Regions from separate parts of the Erwinia amylovora genome, predicted to be linked through region 2. Evidence: predicted binding sites of a transcription regulator. Region 2 holds the regulator's gene; each other region holds the start of a gene.
The links. Region 2 encodes CRP, which controls carbon source genes, mostly activating them, when cyclic AMP is high. Its sites were predicted from a motif close to ATGTGANNNNNNTCACAT; they were not measured.
Positions count from the first base shown of each region.

Region 1: JGC47_RS04585 (beta-galactosidase) is a predicted target of CRP. The motif match lies at 2,926-2,943, and genes of this name have one in related genera.
Region 3: JGC47_RS13470 (glycoside-pentoside-hexuronide (GPH):cation symporter) is a predicted target of CRP. The motif match lies at 2,217-2,234, and genes of this name have one in related genera.
Region 4: JGC47_RS11720 (NupC/NupG family nucleoside CNT transporter) is a predicted target of CRP. The motif match lies at 1,909-1,926, and genes of this name have one in related genera.

Region 1 is NZ_CP066796.1:996,035-1,000,147, forward strand. Features, by position in the region: gene JGC47_RS04585 (beta-galactosidase) at 1-2,851, opposite strand, end outside; gene JGC47_RS04590 (PsiF family protein) at 3,514-3,819, shown strand; gene lpxO (lipid A hydroxylase LpxO) at 3,993-4,113, shown strand, end outside.
Region 2 is NZ_CP066796.1:262,399-266,511, reverse strand. Features, by position in the region: gene JGC47_RS01145 (hydrolase) at 1-471, shown strand, start outside; gene JGC47_RS01140 (YheU family protein) at 471-689, shown strand; gene JGC47_RS01135 (phosphoribulokinase) at 798-1,667, shown strand; gene JGC47_RS01130 (OsmC family protein) at 1,704-2,111, opposite strand; gene crp (cAMP-activated global transcriptional regulator CRP) at 2,476-3,108, shown strand; gene JGC47_RS01120 (YccS/YhfK family putative transporter) at 3,169-4,113, shown strand, end outside.
Region 3 is NZ_CP066796.1:2,936,772-2,940,884, reverse strand. Features, by position in the region: gene JGC47_RS13475 (glycoside hydrolase family 43 protein) at 1-696, opposite strand, end outside; gene JGC47_RS13470 (glycoside-pentoside-hexuronide (GPH):cation symporter) at 693-2,108, opposite strand; gene aroP (aromatic amino acid transporter AroP) at 2,277-3,632, opposite strand.
Region 4 is NZ_CP066796.1:2,540,423-2,544,535, forward strand. Features, by position in the region: gene JGC47_RS11710 (DUF2502 domain-containing protein) at 1-331, shown strand, start outside; gene JGC47_RS11715 (Nramp family divalent metal transporter) at 368-1,609, opposite strand; gene JGC47_RS11720 (NupC/NupG family nucleoside CNT transporter) at 2,042-3,226, shown strand; tRNA gene JGC47_RS11725 (tRNA-Ala) at 3,471-3,546, opposite strand; tRNA gene JGC47_RS11730 (tRNA-Ala) at 3,598-3,673, opposite strand; gene JGC47_RS11735 (formate/nitrite transporter family protein) at 4,021-4,113, shown strand, end outside.

The sequences.
Region 1 (4,113 bases), 730 kb from region 2:
GACCAAAGATCAGTTCTCTGGTGCCGCCCCGCAGGCCGTTTTCACTTGGGAAAACATAAGGCGTGCTCAATGCTTCAAGCGGCAGCTGCCAGCGTGAGAACTCTGCCGCCAGCCGTCGGTCCGGGTAGTTTTCATGTGGGCCAAGACCCAGCCAGCTGGCATTCTGCGCCACGTCGCGCAGCTGGCAGTGCAGGCCAATACGCGCTGGTGGCGGCTGCCCGGCGGCAATGTCGACTTCGATTTCAACAAGCACCTCACCCTGAAGATTTATTCGGTAGCATTTGCGACTGAGGAAACGTAACGCTGTACCTGTCAGCCATGCCTGTTCGCTGCGGATTTGCACTCCGTCGCTCAGGATATCCGTCTGCAGGCTTAGCAGCCGGCTTTCAAGCTGGAAATAGCCCGCACGTTGCCAGCGCTCCACCCAGGCGTTTGGGTCAATGCATGAGGCCTGACTGATACCGATATCGTTATCCAGCGGGGCACGCACGAACAGATCGCGCAGCGGGGAGAGCAACTGTGGTTCATTTGCTTGCAGCCACTGTATCAGCTCACCGCTTTGCCGGCAGAAATGCCAGCGCTGCTGACCATGGACGATCTCAATCAGCTGCGGCTGCTGATGTAAACGAGGCAGCTCACCGGTCATCTGAGGTTGTGGCAGAGCCAGCGCCGCCGGCAGCCGCCAGCCATCCCACGCCACGCGATGCCCGGCCGCTGACCATGCGGTGGCTGTGGGCTGGATCACCGAGACCCGCAGCCAAAGTTCGCCGGTTAACGAGGGCAGTTCACCCAGCGTCAGGCAAAGAGTGCCTTCCGGCGGCAGGTCCAAGGTAATTTGGCCTTCAGCAACCCCTTTCCCCTGATGCTCAATACGCCAGCATAGCTGTTCGTTGTCGCTGTGACGAAACAGGTATTCACTGGTAATGCTGACGATTATCGGTGCGGTACTGACCAGAGCAAACTGGAAAAACTGTTGGGCGCGTTGGGCTTCAAATAGTGCCGGATGCGGACTACGGTCGGCAAAGAGCAGCCCGTTCATACAGAACTGACGGTCATTAGGCGTGTCGCCAAAGTCACCGCCATAGGCTTGCCAGCTGCTGCCATCGGCATCATGGCGCGTCAGGCTTTGGTCGGCCCAGTCCCAGATAAACCCTCCCTGCAGGCGGGGGAACTGGCGAAAGGCCCGCCAGTAACGTTCGAAACCGCCAAGGCTGTTGCCCATTGCATGGGCGTATTCACAGAGGATCAACGGGCGGGTCTCTTCCGGCAGGCCTATCCATTTTTTTATTGACCATTTAGGCACGGCCGCAAAAGGTTGGTCCTGATCGACCCGCGCATACATCGGGCAGATGATATCGCTGGCGGCGGAGTCGGCTCCGCCGCCTTCGTACTGCACCGGCCGGCCTGGATCGTTACTTTTGACCCAGCGATAAAGCGCATCGTGGGTACTGCCGTGGCCAGATTCGTTGCCCAGCGACCAGATGATAATACAGGCATGGTTGCGATCGCGTTGCACCATGCGAATGACCCGTTCGCTGAAAGCTTGAAACCAGACTGGATCGTCCGCCAGCCGGTTCATCGGTTGCATTCCGTGCGTTTCAATATTGGCTTCATCGACCACATACAGCCCGTAACGGTCGCACAGTCGGTACCACAACGGATGATTCGGGTAATGAGAGCAGCGCACGGCGTTGAAGTTATGCTGTTTCATCAGCAGAATATCGGTGACCATCGCAGGCTCATCCATCACCTGACCGCGATGCGGGTGGTGCTCATGGCGGTTGGTGCCACGGATCAACAGCGCTTTGCCGTTGAGTTTCAGCAACCCGCCGCTCACCTCAATCTGTCGAAAGCCAACGTCACAGGCTTCTGCTTCAACTAATCTGCCATCAGCATCCAGCAGGGTAACCACCGCACGGTAAAGATGCGGAGTTTCGGCGCTCCACAGCAGGGGCTGGTCGATATGCAGGGACAGCCGCGTACGGTCGAGGTAGCTGCCGCGCTCGTCAACCACCGGCGTGCCAAACGGCTGCTGCTGCTGTGCAATCAGCGTATCTTCGTGCCACAACTTCACCTCAAGCCGCCAGGCGCTGGCATCAGGCAGTGAACATAACGCCATTACCTGAAGCCGTGCACTGCGTAACTCAGGGCTTAGCCGGGTATCTGTCTGAATGTCATTCAGCCTCACCACCGGTTTATGCAGCAGGCTGACACTGCGGAAAATTCCGCTCATGCGCCACATATCCTGGTCTTCCAGATAGCTGCCATCGCACCAGCGCAGTACCATCACGGCAATGCGGTTTTCTTCCGCCCGCAGGCTGTGGCTGAGGTCGAATTCGGCCGGCAGCCGGCTGTCCTGGGAGTAACCAATAAACTCGCCGTTGCACCACAGGTAAAAGGCCGGGTTAACCCCGTCGAAGATGATTCGCGTCTGGCCGCTTTGCAGCCAGTCGGGTGGGCAACGAAAGTTGAGCGAATAACAACCGGTCGGATTATCCTCAGGAACGCGTGGCGGGGCCACCGGTATCGGGTACTGCACGTTGGTATAAATGGGAGCATCATAACCCGCCAGCTGCCAGTTGGACGGAACTGCTATGCTGCCGACCTGGGGCAGATCGTGATACAACCATTCATCCGGCACCGCTTGCGGACGGTGGAAATAGTTAAAGCCCCATTCTCCGTCCAGCTCTCGGATACTCGGGCTGGGCAGATCGCTGCGCGCAGCATCTTCACTGCGCCAGCTGGCAAGCGGCGTATGGGTCGGCAGCCGGTTAAGCTGGGTCAGTGCCGGGTTTTCCCAGTGGCGCTGGGATAATAGCTGCTGCAAGGTGAGTGGATCACGACTGGCCATCTTTTGTACCTAATAAGGGTTATATATTCAGACTGAAGCTGGAACCGCTTGGAACAAAGACAAAAGAGATCAGGATGTGATGGCTATCGCAACATTGGCGAATAAAGATAATGGGTAAAACAGCGCGTTGTCACCGGTTTAACCCGGCAAAATAACAGCAAAGCGCAAAGCAGGGTTACCGGAGGTAAAAAGCGCCGTAATCAGGAGATTCTGCATTGTGAGCGGCACGAACGCCGCTTAGTATCGGCGCGTAGGGTTATTCACGTTGTTGCGAAGATGATTATCACGGGCTTCATTAAAGCGATCGGTATTATTGCGTTGGTGGCAACGTTAAGCAGTTGCCCGTTGCCACTTCCGGGTGGCGGCCTGGGCGGCCCACGCGGTGGTTTCATGCAGCAGGGGGGCTAAATATTGTCTGGCGGGGCCAGAAAATGGCCCTGTGGATCTCCGTCCCGATCTCCGCATCCTGCTATGCTACGTTCCCGTCCTTCATACCGGTCAAATTAGTGCGGCATTCCTGTGGCCTTAAGGGCGCGTATATGCCCTTGCGCGCTGTCGCCCCATTTTAACGCACGCTGGCTGGATCTCACTTTCGACTCGCTGAAAAACAAATCTGTGCCACACTTCTGTAGGTACTTATAACGTTTACCGGAGGGATACGAATGAAAGCTAAGTTAATGATCACGGCTGCTCTGCTGTCGCTGACGGCAGCAGGCTATGCCGGAGCCGCAGAGAAAACCGCCCAGCAGCATAAGATGACCGTCTGTAATCAGCAGGCGGGTGAGAAGTCGCTCAAAGGCGATGACCGCAAAACCTTTATGAGCAACTGTCTGAAGAAAGACAGCAAGACCGAAGCAATAACTCCGCAGCAGGAAAAGATGAAGACGTGTAACTCTCAGGCAGGTGAAAAAATGCTGAAGGGGGACGCGCGTAAAACCTTTATGAGCAGCTGCCTGAAAAAAGTCTGAATCACAGTGGGCCATGTGGTCCACTAATGCAATCTGTCATGGGTAGTGCGGCCGGTTACCGGCACGGCGAGTTAAGTCCAATCGCAATTTCTGAAAAATGTATTGCCCCTTTTTCTCTGAACATGCCATAAACCGTTTTGGCGTGTGTTATTTACCACGACAGGGCAGGTTGTATGGTGGCGTTAATTATTGTCGGTATCTTTATTATCAGCGTGATCTACGCGCATTCCAGAGGCGTGGAAAAACAGAAATTCTCGCGCCAGCTGTTCGATCATTCGACTTTTATGGCTCCGG
Region 2 (4,113 bases):
GTGGCAGTTTCTGCACCGCTGATGCTGGAACCCTGTAGCCGGCGGCTGGAACAGGGCTTTTTCCGTGTTTATCAGCGTTATCTGCTTAACCTGCTGAAACTGCATGCCTGGCCGGGCACGCTGCCCGTCGACCTGGCGCAGCTCGAATCCATTGGCCGGCTGCGTGATTTTGATAATGCGATTACCGCCCGCGCTCATGGCTTTATTGATGCCAGCGACTATTACCGCCGCAGCAGCGCCATGCCGCTGCTGCCCGGCGTGCGTAAGCCGCTGCTGATCATTCACGCGCAGGATGACCCTTTTATGACCGCTGATGTGATCCCCGATCCTGCCCTGCTGCCGTCAAACGTTGAATATCAGCTGACGCAGCATGGCGGGCACGTTGGTTTTGTAGGCGGAACGCTGCGCAGCCCACAAATGTGGCTGGAGCAACGCATTCCGCAATGGCTTACCACCTGGCTGGACAACTGATGATTATTCCCTGGAAAGAGCTCGATTCGGCAACACTTGATAACCTGATTGAATCCTTTGTGCTGCGCGAAGGCACCGATTATGGCGAGCATGAGCGATCGCTGGAACAGAAAGTCGCCGATGTTCGCCGTCAGCTGAGCTGCGGCGAGGTGGTGCTGGTGTGGTCTGAACTGCACGAGTCGGTCAACATTATGCCGCGCGGCCAGTTTCGCGGCTAACCCCGTCCGCCAGGTTATATCAGCTTCATCGCTGCCGTATTGATGACATGTGTCGACAAAGCATGTTACCAATGCAGGGCCACCCGTTTTTTAAGGAAGTAGTACGCTATGTCGACTCAACATCCGGTTATCGCCGTTACCGGCTCCAGCGGGGCAGGAACCACGACCACCAGCCTGGCATTCAGGAAGATCTTCCAGCAGCTGGGCCTGCATGCAGCAGAAATAGAAGGAGACAGCTTCCACCGCTTTACCCGCCCGGAGATGGATATGGCGATCCGCAAAGCGCGCGATATGGGTAAACACGTCAGCTATTTTGGCCCGGAAGCGAATGATTTCGCACTGCTGGAGCGTACATTCAGCGAATATGGTCGCAGCGGTAAAGGAAAGTCGCGTAAGTATTTGCATACCTACGATGAAGCCGTGCCCTGGAACCAGGTGCCCGGCACCTTTACGCCGTGGCAGCCGCTGGCAGAACCGACCGATGTGCTGTTTTATGAAGGGTTGCACGGCGGCGTTGTCACCCCGCTGCATAACGTGGCGGAAAACGTGGATCTGCTGGTTGGCGTGGTGCCCATCGTCAACCTTGAGTGGATCCAAAAACTGGTGCGCGATACCAGCGAACGCGGCCATTCGCGCGAAGCAGTGATGGACTCCGTGGTGCGTTCAATGGAGGACTACATCAACTTTATTACTCCGCAGTTTTCACGCACCCATATCAACTTCCAGCGCGTCCCGACGGTGGACACCTCCAACCCGTTTGCCGCCCGTGGCATCCCCTCTCTGGATGAGAGTTTCGTGGTTGTCCACTTTCAGGGGCTGGAAGATATCGATTTCCCTTACCTGCTGTCCATGCTGCAGGGTTCGTTTATCTCACATATCAAAACCCTGGTGGTGCCGGGAGGAAAAATGGGGCTGGCGATGGAGCTGATCATGGGGCCGCTGGTTAAGCGGTTGATTGAAGGAAAGAAAATCGGCTGAAGTTCTTTCCTTTTACGGCTAAGAGGATGGGCGGGATCAGGTCAGTTCGATCACTTCATAACTGTGGCTCATCTCCACCCCCTTGCCCAGCATAATCGCCACCGAGCAGTATTTTTCCGCAGAGAGATCGACCGCACGCGCTACCGCGTTATCCGCCAGCGCTTTGCCGCTGACAACAAAATGCAGGTTAATGCGGGTGAAGATACGCGGTGCCTCTTCGCGGCGTTCTGAGGTCAGCTTCACTTCGCAGTCAGCCACGCTATGGCGGCCCTTTTGCAAAATTGACACCACGTCAATGGCGCTGCAGCCGCCGGCGGCCATCAGCACCATTTCCATTGGGCTTGGCGCTTTATCGCCCGAATTACCATCCATCAGCACCTGATGACCAGATGAGGATTCTCCCAAAAACGTCATCCCTTCGACCCACTTAACCCGTGCCTGCATAACAACATCCTCCAATTCATTTAGTTACAGCAGAGTACGCCGCCGTGATTAAAACGGCAACGCTCTCTTTTTCTGACTATGCTGAAGCGAGACAACAGAAGACAGCCATCCCAAGCTGTGCTACAAACGAGGCTGTAAATTTCACCGGCATCATGATGTTGGTGATAACGAAACGACAGCATACGGCCTGCCCCGGAGCGGCCCGTTCCTTCCCTGTCGGAACGCTTGACTATAACAAAGCCTGGCAGGGATTCAGCCCCCGTATATCCCAATCAATTTACGCGCGGCAGCAAGGGGATCGTGAAACTTGCTGCGGGGTAAACCGGATGTATTCAGGTACGACGACAACAGAGGATAACAGCGAATGGTTCTCGGCAAACCGCAAACAGACCCTACTCTCGAATGGTTCCTGTCCCATTGCCATATTCACAAATATCCATCCAAAAGCACGCTGATACATCAGGGTGAGAAGGCGGAAACCCTTTACTACATCGTCAAAGGTTCAGTAGCGGTATTGATCAAGGATGAGGAAGGCAAAGAGATGATCCTCTCTTATCTCAACCAGGGTGATTTTATCGGCGAGCTGGGCCTCTTCGAAGAGGGCCAGGAACGCAGTGCCTGGGTACGTGCCAAAGCAGCCTGTGAAGTAGCTGAAATCTCTTACAAAAAATTCCGGCAGCTGATCCAGGTCAACCCTGACATCCTGATGCGCCTGTCTTCGCAGATGGCGCGTCGCCTGCAGGTCACCTCGGAAAAAGTGGGTAATTTAGCTTTCCTTGATGTGACCGGACGCATTGCCCAGACGCTGCTGAATCTGGCAAAACAGCCCGATGCAATGACGCACCCGGACGGGATGCAGATCAAAATAACGCGTCAGGAGATCGGCCAGATTGTCGGCTGCTCGCGCGAGACGGTCGGTCGTATTCTGAAAATGCTGGAAGATCAAAACCTGATCTCCGCACACGGTAAAACCATCGTCGTTTACGGCACGCGTTAATCGCCCCTGAACCCACGGCGCGCCAGCCTCTGTCGCGCCTTTTTCTATCTGGTGCGGCGGATGTGGCGCAGAATCATTTATCAACCTGAAGTGAACTACGCGCTGCGGCAAACACTGGTGTTGTGTTTGCCGGTTGCACTGGGCTGGCTGCTGGGAGACTTACAGAAAGGTCTGCTGTTCTCACTGGTTCCCGCCTGCTGTAACAATGCCGGGCTGGATACGCCGCACAAACACTTCTTTGAACGCCTGATGCTGGGCGGAGGCCTGTTCGCCGGCAGCAGTTTTATTATCCAGTATGCCGGCGCTCAGGGGGTTCCGCTGCCGCTGATCCTGCTGCTGATGGCGATGTTGCTGGGGATCACCGGCGAGATCGGCCCGCTGCATGCCCGCCTGATGCCTGCCTCGCTGATTGCCGCCATATTCACCCTGAGCCTCGCTGGCAAAGTACCGATGTGGCAACCTCCGTTACTGTATATCCTTGGCACCATCTGGTACGGGGTATTTAACTGGTTCTGGTTCTGGCTGTGGAAAGAGCAGCCGATGCGCGAAACGCTTAGCCTGCTGTACCGCGAGCTGGCCGACTATTGCGAGGCAAAGTATCGCCATTTAAACCAGCTAAACGACCCCTCATCCGCTATGCCGCCGCTGTTTGCTCGCCAGCAAAAGGCCGTCGATCTTATCACTACCTGTTACCAGCAAATTCATATGCTGGCAGCCAATCGCAACCAGCATTACCAGCCTTTGACGCGCGCTTTCCAGGTGGCGCTTGACCTGCAGGAGCACATCGCCGTCAGTCTGCATCAGCCGGAAGACGTGCAAAAACTGGTGCGTCAGAGCCACGCCGAGGCGGTGATCCGCTGGAATGCGCAGCGCATCGCCGCACGTCTGCGCGAGCTGGCTGACGATATTTTGTATCACCGCTTCCCCAGACGTTTTGAGATGGAACTGCCGCTGGAAGCGCTGGAGAAGATCGTGCGTCAGCATCCGGATAATCCGGTGGGTAAT
Region 3 (4,113 bases), 1.1 Mb from region 2:
AACCAGCGGGTCGGCATCCGCATCAATCCACAGCAGCCCCATACAGTAGTTCTCATCGGTAGCGCTGGCCGAATAGCTGACAAACAGTCTCTGCCCGTGGCGGATCACCGCCGGGCCTTCATTGACGCTGAATCCGGCGCATTCCCACTCGTATTGCGGGCGGCTTAGCACGACAGGCTGGCCGCTGATTTGCCAGGGGGTAAGCAGTTGCGCCAGATAGAGATTAGAGTTACCGGGGATCGCCGGGTCTTTCTGCGCCCACAGATACCAGTTCTTGCCCTGGTGCACAAAATGGGTGGCATCCAGTGAAAAGCTGTTGATGGGGGTGTGGATCTGGCCGCGTTCCACCCAGTCACCCGTGAGCGGGTCGTCAGCATCGCAGGTCAGGGCAAACATGCGGTGTTGAAACAGGCCAGCTTTGATCTCCGGTGACAGGGCGGCGGCAAAATAGATCACCCACCGCCCGTCGATACGGTGCAATTCTGGTGCCCAGATCAGTGCACTCATTGGCCCGTCATCTGGTTTTCTCCATATCACTATCGCCGCCGCCTTTGCCAGCCCCGCCAGCGTATCAGCCCGGCGGATTTCCAGTCGGTCATATTCCGGTACCGAGGCAATAAAGTAGTAGCTGTTTTGATAGCGCAAGATAAAAGGGTCCGCGCGCTGTTCGATTAGCGGATTTGGCCAGTGGCTCATGGTATCTCTCCTTGTGATTGCGTGTTCAGCGCTTTGCCGTGCTGGTAATCGTTAAGTTCCTGATAGTTGGCGCGGCGCTGTTGCAGGTCGACCTGGATCTGCTGCATCAGCTGGCGGTCCACTTTTAACAGCCTGACCACGGCAGCAGTCATCAGGTAACCCAGCGCCGGAATGGCGGTAAACAGCAGCACAATACCGTTAAGTGCCGAAGGACTTTGTTGTTTCGCTGCGGCGTCGTAGCCGTACCAGGAAAGCAGGAAACCCACCATCGCTCCGGCCACCGCCAGGCCAACTTTAAGGAGGAAAAGATTGCCGGAGAAGCTGATGCCGGTAGTACGCTTACCGGTTTTCCATTCGCCGTAGTCATCCACGTCTGCCATCAGCGACCAGTGCAGCGGAGACGGGATTTGATGCAGGATGTTGAGCAGAAAATACATCACCAGGATCAGAATGGTGGCCTGCGGATCGAGGAAGTAAAAGCCGCCGGAAAAAGCGGCCAGCGCGATATTGGTCCAGAAGAAAACCTTCAATTTGCACCAGCGGTCGGTCAGCACTTTCGCCAGCGTGCTGCCGATCATCATGCCGATAACGCCGAGGCTGATAAACAGCGTAGCGAATTGGGTAGACTGCTGCATCACCCAGGTGACGTAGTACATGGTGGCCGCCATGCGAATAAAGCCGGGGCAGACGTTACACAGCGTTAGCAGCAAAATGCGCACCCACTGGTCATTTTTCCACACGTCACGCAGATCGGCTTTTAAATCATCATGACTCGGCACCGCCGGGTGAATACGCTCGCGCACCGTGGCGAAGCAGAACAGAAACATAAACAAACCAGTCAGCGCCAGCACGCTCATCGCCATCTGATAGCCGCGTGCTTTGTCCGCGCCGCCAAACCACTCGGCCAGCGGCAGCAGTGATAGCGAAAGGATCAACGTGGCAATCCCCACCATCACAAAACGGTAAGACTGGCAGGAGACGCGCTCGCCCGGATCGTTAGTCATCACGCCGCCCAGCGAGCAATAGGGAATATTGATGGCGGTGTAGGTCAGCGACATCAGGAAATAGGTAACAAAAGCGTAGATAACCTTGTTGTCATAGCTCCAGTCCGGGGTGGTGAACATCATGACGCTGAACAGCACGTAGGGCAGGGAGATCCACAGCAGCCAGGGGCGGAAACGTCCCCAACGACTTCGGGTGCGATCGGCGATAGCACCCATTATCGGGTCGGTGACCGCATCCAGCACCCTGACCGATAGCAGCAGCACGCCCACCAGCGCCGGGGCAAGGCCAAAGACATCGGTATAAAAGTAGTTAAGAAAAAGCATGATGGCACCGCCGATCATATTGCACCCGGCATCGCCCATTCCGTAGCCAATCTTCTCTTTAACAGTGAGTGCAGCGCCATTCATGGATGATCCTCCCGCTGTGGTTGGTACAGCAGAGTATTGACCCTTAACGGCCACCATGTGCAGGTACAAAACGTCGCAGAGATGGATAAAACGCGTGGGGAGTATTTAATGTGAAGCAGATAACAATTCGGCCAGCATGGCTGGCCGAATCAGAAGCGTGCGTGAAGATTACGCGCGCTGGGTACGGGTTTTAATCCAGTAACCAACGCCAAGGATCAGTACCCACACCGGGATCAGCCAGACGGAAATCGCCATACCCGGCGTGATGGCCATTAGCAGCAGGATCCCGGCCATAAACAGCAGGCAGAGCCAGTTACCCAACGGGTAGAACAACGCCGGGAAGCGGGTTTTTACCCCCTGATGGTCTTTTTTACGGCGGAATTTCATATGCGCCAGGCTGATCATTGCCCAGTTGATCACCAGAGCAGACACCACCAGCGCCATCAACAGAGCAAAAGCCCCAACGGGCATCAGGTAGTTGAGCAGTACACAGAGGCCGGTAGCAAAGCCAGAGAACAGAATTGACGCCACCGGCACGCCGCGACGGTCCACTTTCAGCAGCGCTTTGGGCGCATTGCCCTGCTGCGCCAGTCCAAACAGCATGCGGCTGTTACAGTAAACGCAGCTGTTATATACCGACAGCGCAGCGGTCAGGATCACCACGTTAAGGGCGTTTGCTACCAGCGCATCGCCCAGCTCGTGGAAGATCAGCACGAACGGGCTGGTATCGGCTGTGACTCGTGTCCACGGCAGCAGCGAGAGCAGCACGGCCAGCGAGCCGACATAGAAAATCAGGATGCGGTAAATCACCTGGTTAGTGGCTTTAGGAATGCTGGTTTCCGGGTTATCCGCTTCGGCAGCGGTAATGCCGACCAGCTCCAGGCCGCCGAATGAGAACATAATGATCGCCATCATCATCACCAGCCCGGTGAAACCGTGAGGCAGGAAGCCGCCCTGTTGCCACAGGTTACGCACGGTGGCTTGCGGCCCGCCGTGACCACTAAACAACAGCCAGCAGCCAAACAGGATCATCGCCACCACCGCCACCACTTTAATGATGGCGAACCAGAACTCCATCTCACCAAATACTTTTACATTCGTCAGATTGATGGCGTTGATCAGCACGAAGAACGCAGCGGCAGATATCCAGGTGGGGATCTCCGGGTACCAGAATTGTATATATTTACCGACGGCGGTCAGTTCAGCCATGGCGACCAGCACGTACAGCACCCAGTAGTTCCAGCCAGAGGCGAAACCGGCAAAGTTGCCCCAGTATTTATAGGCAAAGTGACTAAAGCTACCGGCTACCGGCTCTTCCACGACCATTTCACCCAGCTGGCGCATAATCAAAAATGCGATAAAGCCAGCGATGGCATAGCCAAGAATGACGCCCGGACCCGCGGATTGAATCACCGATGCGCTGCCCAGAAAGAGGCCGGTACCAACGGCCCCGCCCAACGCGATCAGCTGAATATGGCGATTTTTTAAGCCGCGTTTCAGCGTGTCGCTTTGCTGTTGTTGCATAGAAACCTCGTTCTTATGAGTGCCTTTGTCAGGCTTTAAACTCTGCCTTGCCCTATTCGCAGAGTTATTAGCTGTGCTTTTCGTCCTGATGATGTCGCGATATCAGCTCATCCTGGTGAGAGAATTTGCCCACTTCCTGTGGCCAGAAGCGTGACATTTTCGTTGTGGTGTATTGGAAACTTTACGCCAGGTTTTGAGTTAAATATGAGGCAAAAGCTACCCCAGCGCAGAGAATAGTGATATGCGCGCACTAATGCACCTGGTTTCGACTTATATAAGCAAGCTTGCCTAAAAAAGAAGCGATCGCACCAGGTTTACCTATCTTCATCTTTTGTCACAAATTCGCCAGAAAGATGAATAACGTTCTCTTATAAGCCGCCGGCGTTTCATCCACTAACTTGCTGGCTGGTTTCAATAAAGCGATCGGATTTAACAATTTTTTTACACCTGAAGCTACGCCAACTATACGCCTGAGCAAGCC
Region 4 (4,113 bases), 1.5 Mb from region 2:
TTTAGCGCCACAGGCCTTTCAGACAGCTCACGCAGATAGCGCACGTATTCAGCTGGCACCGGGCATTACACTGCATTTCGGCGATCGCGACCGCCATGGTCGCTATTGGGACGGCGGCCGCTGGCGTGATGACCACTGGTGGCGCAATAACTATCGCTACGATCAGGGGCGCTGGTGGCGGCATGAGCAATGGCGGCGTCATCAGCAGATGCTTCGCCACCATCGATGGGAAAGAGAACGTCGGTGGCGTCAACACGGGCACCATCATCATTGGCACCCCAACCCACCAATACTCAGACAGCACGAACGCGATCGTCGCGAGCGCTGGTAATCCTCTACGCGGCGGGGCCTCCCGCCGTACAACCGTTTACAGATTCAGGCTCGTCGTGACCAGCAGGTAGCCATTGAGCGCCACCACCACCACCACAATAAGACGGCCGAAGCTCTGCATCAGCCGCGAATTGACCATATCGCCCATCAGCTCTGGGTTGCTGGTAAACGCCAGTAACGGCACCAGTGCCAGCGCAATACCAAAGCTTAACAACACCTGGCTCATGACCAGAATGCGCGTCGGTTCCCAGCCCGCCAGGATAACAATAAACGACGGCAGCATGGTGATGACACGCCGCACCAGCAGCGGAATATGGAAGTGGATAAAGCCCTGCATCACTACCTGCCCGGCCATCGTGCCTACCACGGTCGAGGATAGCCCCGCAGCCAGCAGGCTCAGGCCAAACACCAGCGCCGCCGCTTTGCCCAGCAGCGGGTCGAGCGTCCGGTAGGCCTGGGCAAGATCGGCAATGCCGTTGTGGCCACTGAAGTGAAAAGCCGCCGCCGCCGTGGCCATCATTGCCAGATTAACGAACCCGGCAATCGTCATGGCAATCGCCACGTCGAGTTTCGTCGAAGAGTATCGTTCAGCTCGCGTACCGTTATCACCACTGTTTTGCGTGAGCGAAGAGTGCAAATAGATAACATGAGGCATGATGGTCGCCCCAAGCACGCCCGCCGCCAGCAGCACCGCATCCGCCGTTGGCAACGCTGGCACTGCCATTCCCTGTAGCAGATCGACCACGTTCGGCTGTGAGAAGAACAGCTCAATCACATAGGCCGCCGCAACAAACAGCAGTAAGCCACCGATCGCCAGCTCCAACGGTTTCTGCCCACGGCTTTGCAGCATCAATATCAGAAACGTGGCCACCCCGGTGAGCATCGCGCCCTGCAACAGACTTACGCCAAACACCAGCTTGAAGCCAATGGCGGCACCGATAAACTCTGCCAGATCGGTAGCCATAGCGATAATCTCCGCCTGTACCCAATAGAACCAGACCGCCGGGCGTGGAAAACGGTCGCGGATATGCTCGGCCAGATTTTTGCCGGTGGCGATGCCGAGTTTGGCGGACATAAGTTGGATTACCATCGCCATCACATTGGCCCATACCACTACCCACAGCAGCTGGTAGCCATAGGAAGCGCCCGCCTGGATATTCGTGGCGAAGTTGCCCGGATCGATGTAGCCGATCGCCGCGATGAAGGCAGGCCCCATTAAGGCAAACTTGATTTTTCGATTGCTGCGAACGCTCTGCTCGACGGTGCGGCTTTCCGACATAATTCCTACTCCTGCTGCCTTACGCCTGATGGCAATGTAGCCTTGAAAGGGCAATGATTATCCAGTAAATCGCTAATGGTTACGTGTATCACTGTGATAGCCAGCACTATAAAATATAGCAATTGCTATACTTTAAGCCAGAATGAGCCGGTGCTACACGCCAGGCAACCTCTTAAAATGTAGAATATTCGGAAATGACTTTCCAGCCTTATGCTTATCTTTTCAGCGCGAGGGGGGATCATGGCGGTGATGAGCATCACCAATGTGAATGAGCTGGCTTGTTAAATTAAAGTAAAATGATGTGACGAACGTCAATTGACTGAATTCTGCGCCGCCTGCTAAGTATAATATTACGGTACAGGTCTCGTTTTTCCGCCTCTTGTTACATAGAATGTGCAACCAAATATAACAGCCCTTGAATTTGGAGCAAATATGTCCCGTGTTCTGCACTTTGCTTTAGCACTGGTGGTGGTCACATTGCTGGCCCTGTTAGTCAGCCGCGACCGTAAAAATATCCGTTTCCGCTTTGTTATCCAATTGCTGGTCATTGAAGTTGTGCTGGCCTGGTTTTTCCTTAACTCCGAAGCTGGCCTGGGATTTGTTAAAGGGTTTTCGGACCTGTTCGAAAAATTACTCAAGTACGCGGCGCAAGGGACAAGCTTCGTCTTTGGCAATATGAGCGAGAAAGGTCTGGCCTTCTTCTGGCTTAACGTCCTGTGTCCTATCGTATTTATTTCAGCGCTGATAGGTATTCTGCAACACTTCCGTATTCTGCCCGTCATCATCCGTGCAATCGGTACCGTGCTGTCGAAGATCAATGGAATGGGTAAACTGGAGTCTTTTAATGCGGTAAGTTCGCTGATTTTGGGGCAGTCAGAAAACTTTATTGCCTATAAGGATATCCTGGGCAGAATGTCAGAACGCCGCATGTACACCATGGCTGCCACCGCCATGTCGACCGTCTCCATGTCGATAGTCGGCGCCTATATGACCCTGTTACAGCCGAAATATGTGGTCGCGGCGCTGGTACTGAATATGTTCAGTACTTTTATCGTGTTGTCGATCATCAATCCATACCGCGTCGACAGTGAAGAAGACCTGAAGTTGGGTAATACGCATGAAGGACAAAGCTTCTTCGAAATGCTTGGTGAGTATATCCTTGCCGGTTTCAAAGTGGCGGTGATCGTTGCAGCAATGCTGATTGGTTTTATCGCGCTGATTTCCGCCATTAACGCGCTGTTTGACACTCTATTCGGCATCAGCTTCCAGGGCATCCTTGGCTATGCATTCTTCCCTTTTGCGTGGGTGATGGGCGTCCCGAGCGGTGAAGCTTTACAGGTGGGTAGCATCATGGCAACCAAACTGGTTTCCAATGAGTTCGTCGCAATGATGGATCTGCAAAAGATCGCCAGCACGCTGTCACCGCGCGCTGAAGGCATCTTGTCGGTATTCCTGGTGTCATTCGCCAACTTCTCGTCAATCGGCATCGTTGCCGGCGCAATCAAAGGGTTGCATGAACAACAGGGAAATGTGGTTTCGCGCTTTGGCCTGAAACTGCTGTACGGTTCAACGCTGGTCAGTGTACTGTCGGCCTCAATTGCAGGACTGGTGCTGTAAAGCACGGGCGGGGTCGACTGGCCCCGCTACCCTGCTCGCAGACTGTGCCATTCTGAGCGCTCTGTGGCACTTCGTTAAATAAATAAATTGTGCTTTCGCTCCCTTCGTCAACTGATGGTGAGGGTCAGCGCGGTGAGGCCGGTTGCTTTGATCAGGATGGGATGGCAGGCGTTAACAAGAAGTCAGCCCAATAAAAAAAATCTGCCTGAGCAGATTATAAATGATGTTTAAGGCTATGAAGATTTGGTGGAGATAAGCGGGATCGAACCGCTGACCTCTTGCATGCCATGCAAGCGCTCTCCCAGCTGAGCTATACCCCCACTACAGAAAGTATCAGTTTTTCGGTGCCACCTAATCCGCTGGATAAGATTTGGTGGAGATAAGCGGGATCGAACCGCTGACCTCTTGCATGCCATGCAAGCGCTCTCCCAGCTGAGCTATACCCCCAAGCCGAAAAACCGTGTCGTGTTGACGGCGGGCATAATATGAAACGTCGGGGTTGGTGTCAACGGCAATTTAGTAAACTGAGTGCGATCGCCGAAAAAGCCGCCAAAGCGTTGAACAAAGCGCTATCCTGTTGTTTATTTATTGTATAGTTTTTCAATTCCCCACCCCGCCTGAATTATTGTTAATTACGCGTTAAAAACCCCTCGGAATAAACTTGTTTTTGTTAATCCACCGTGCAAAACTGCGGCGGATTTTGGCTGTCAGCCCCATGCTGCGCGGGACGCGTGCGTCACATCGTCAGCTGCGGAATCTGGCACTTTTCCTTTTATTTACACACCAGAGTTATTATGTCTTTGCACACACCAAAAGAAATCTCGGCTGTCGCAGTACAGGCAGGCGTTATTAAAAGTAGTACCCCAGTTTCTTCTTTACTTATCCTC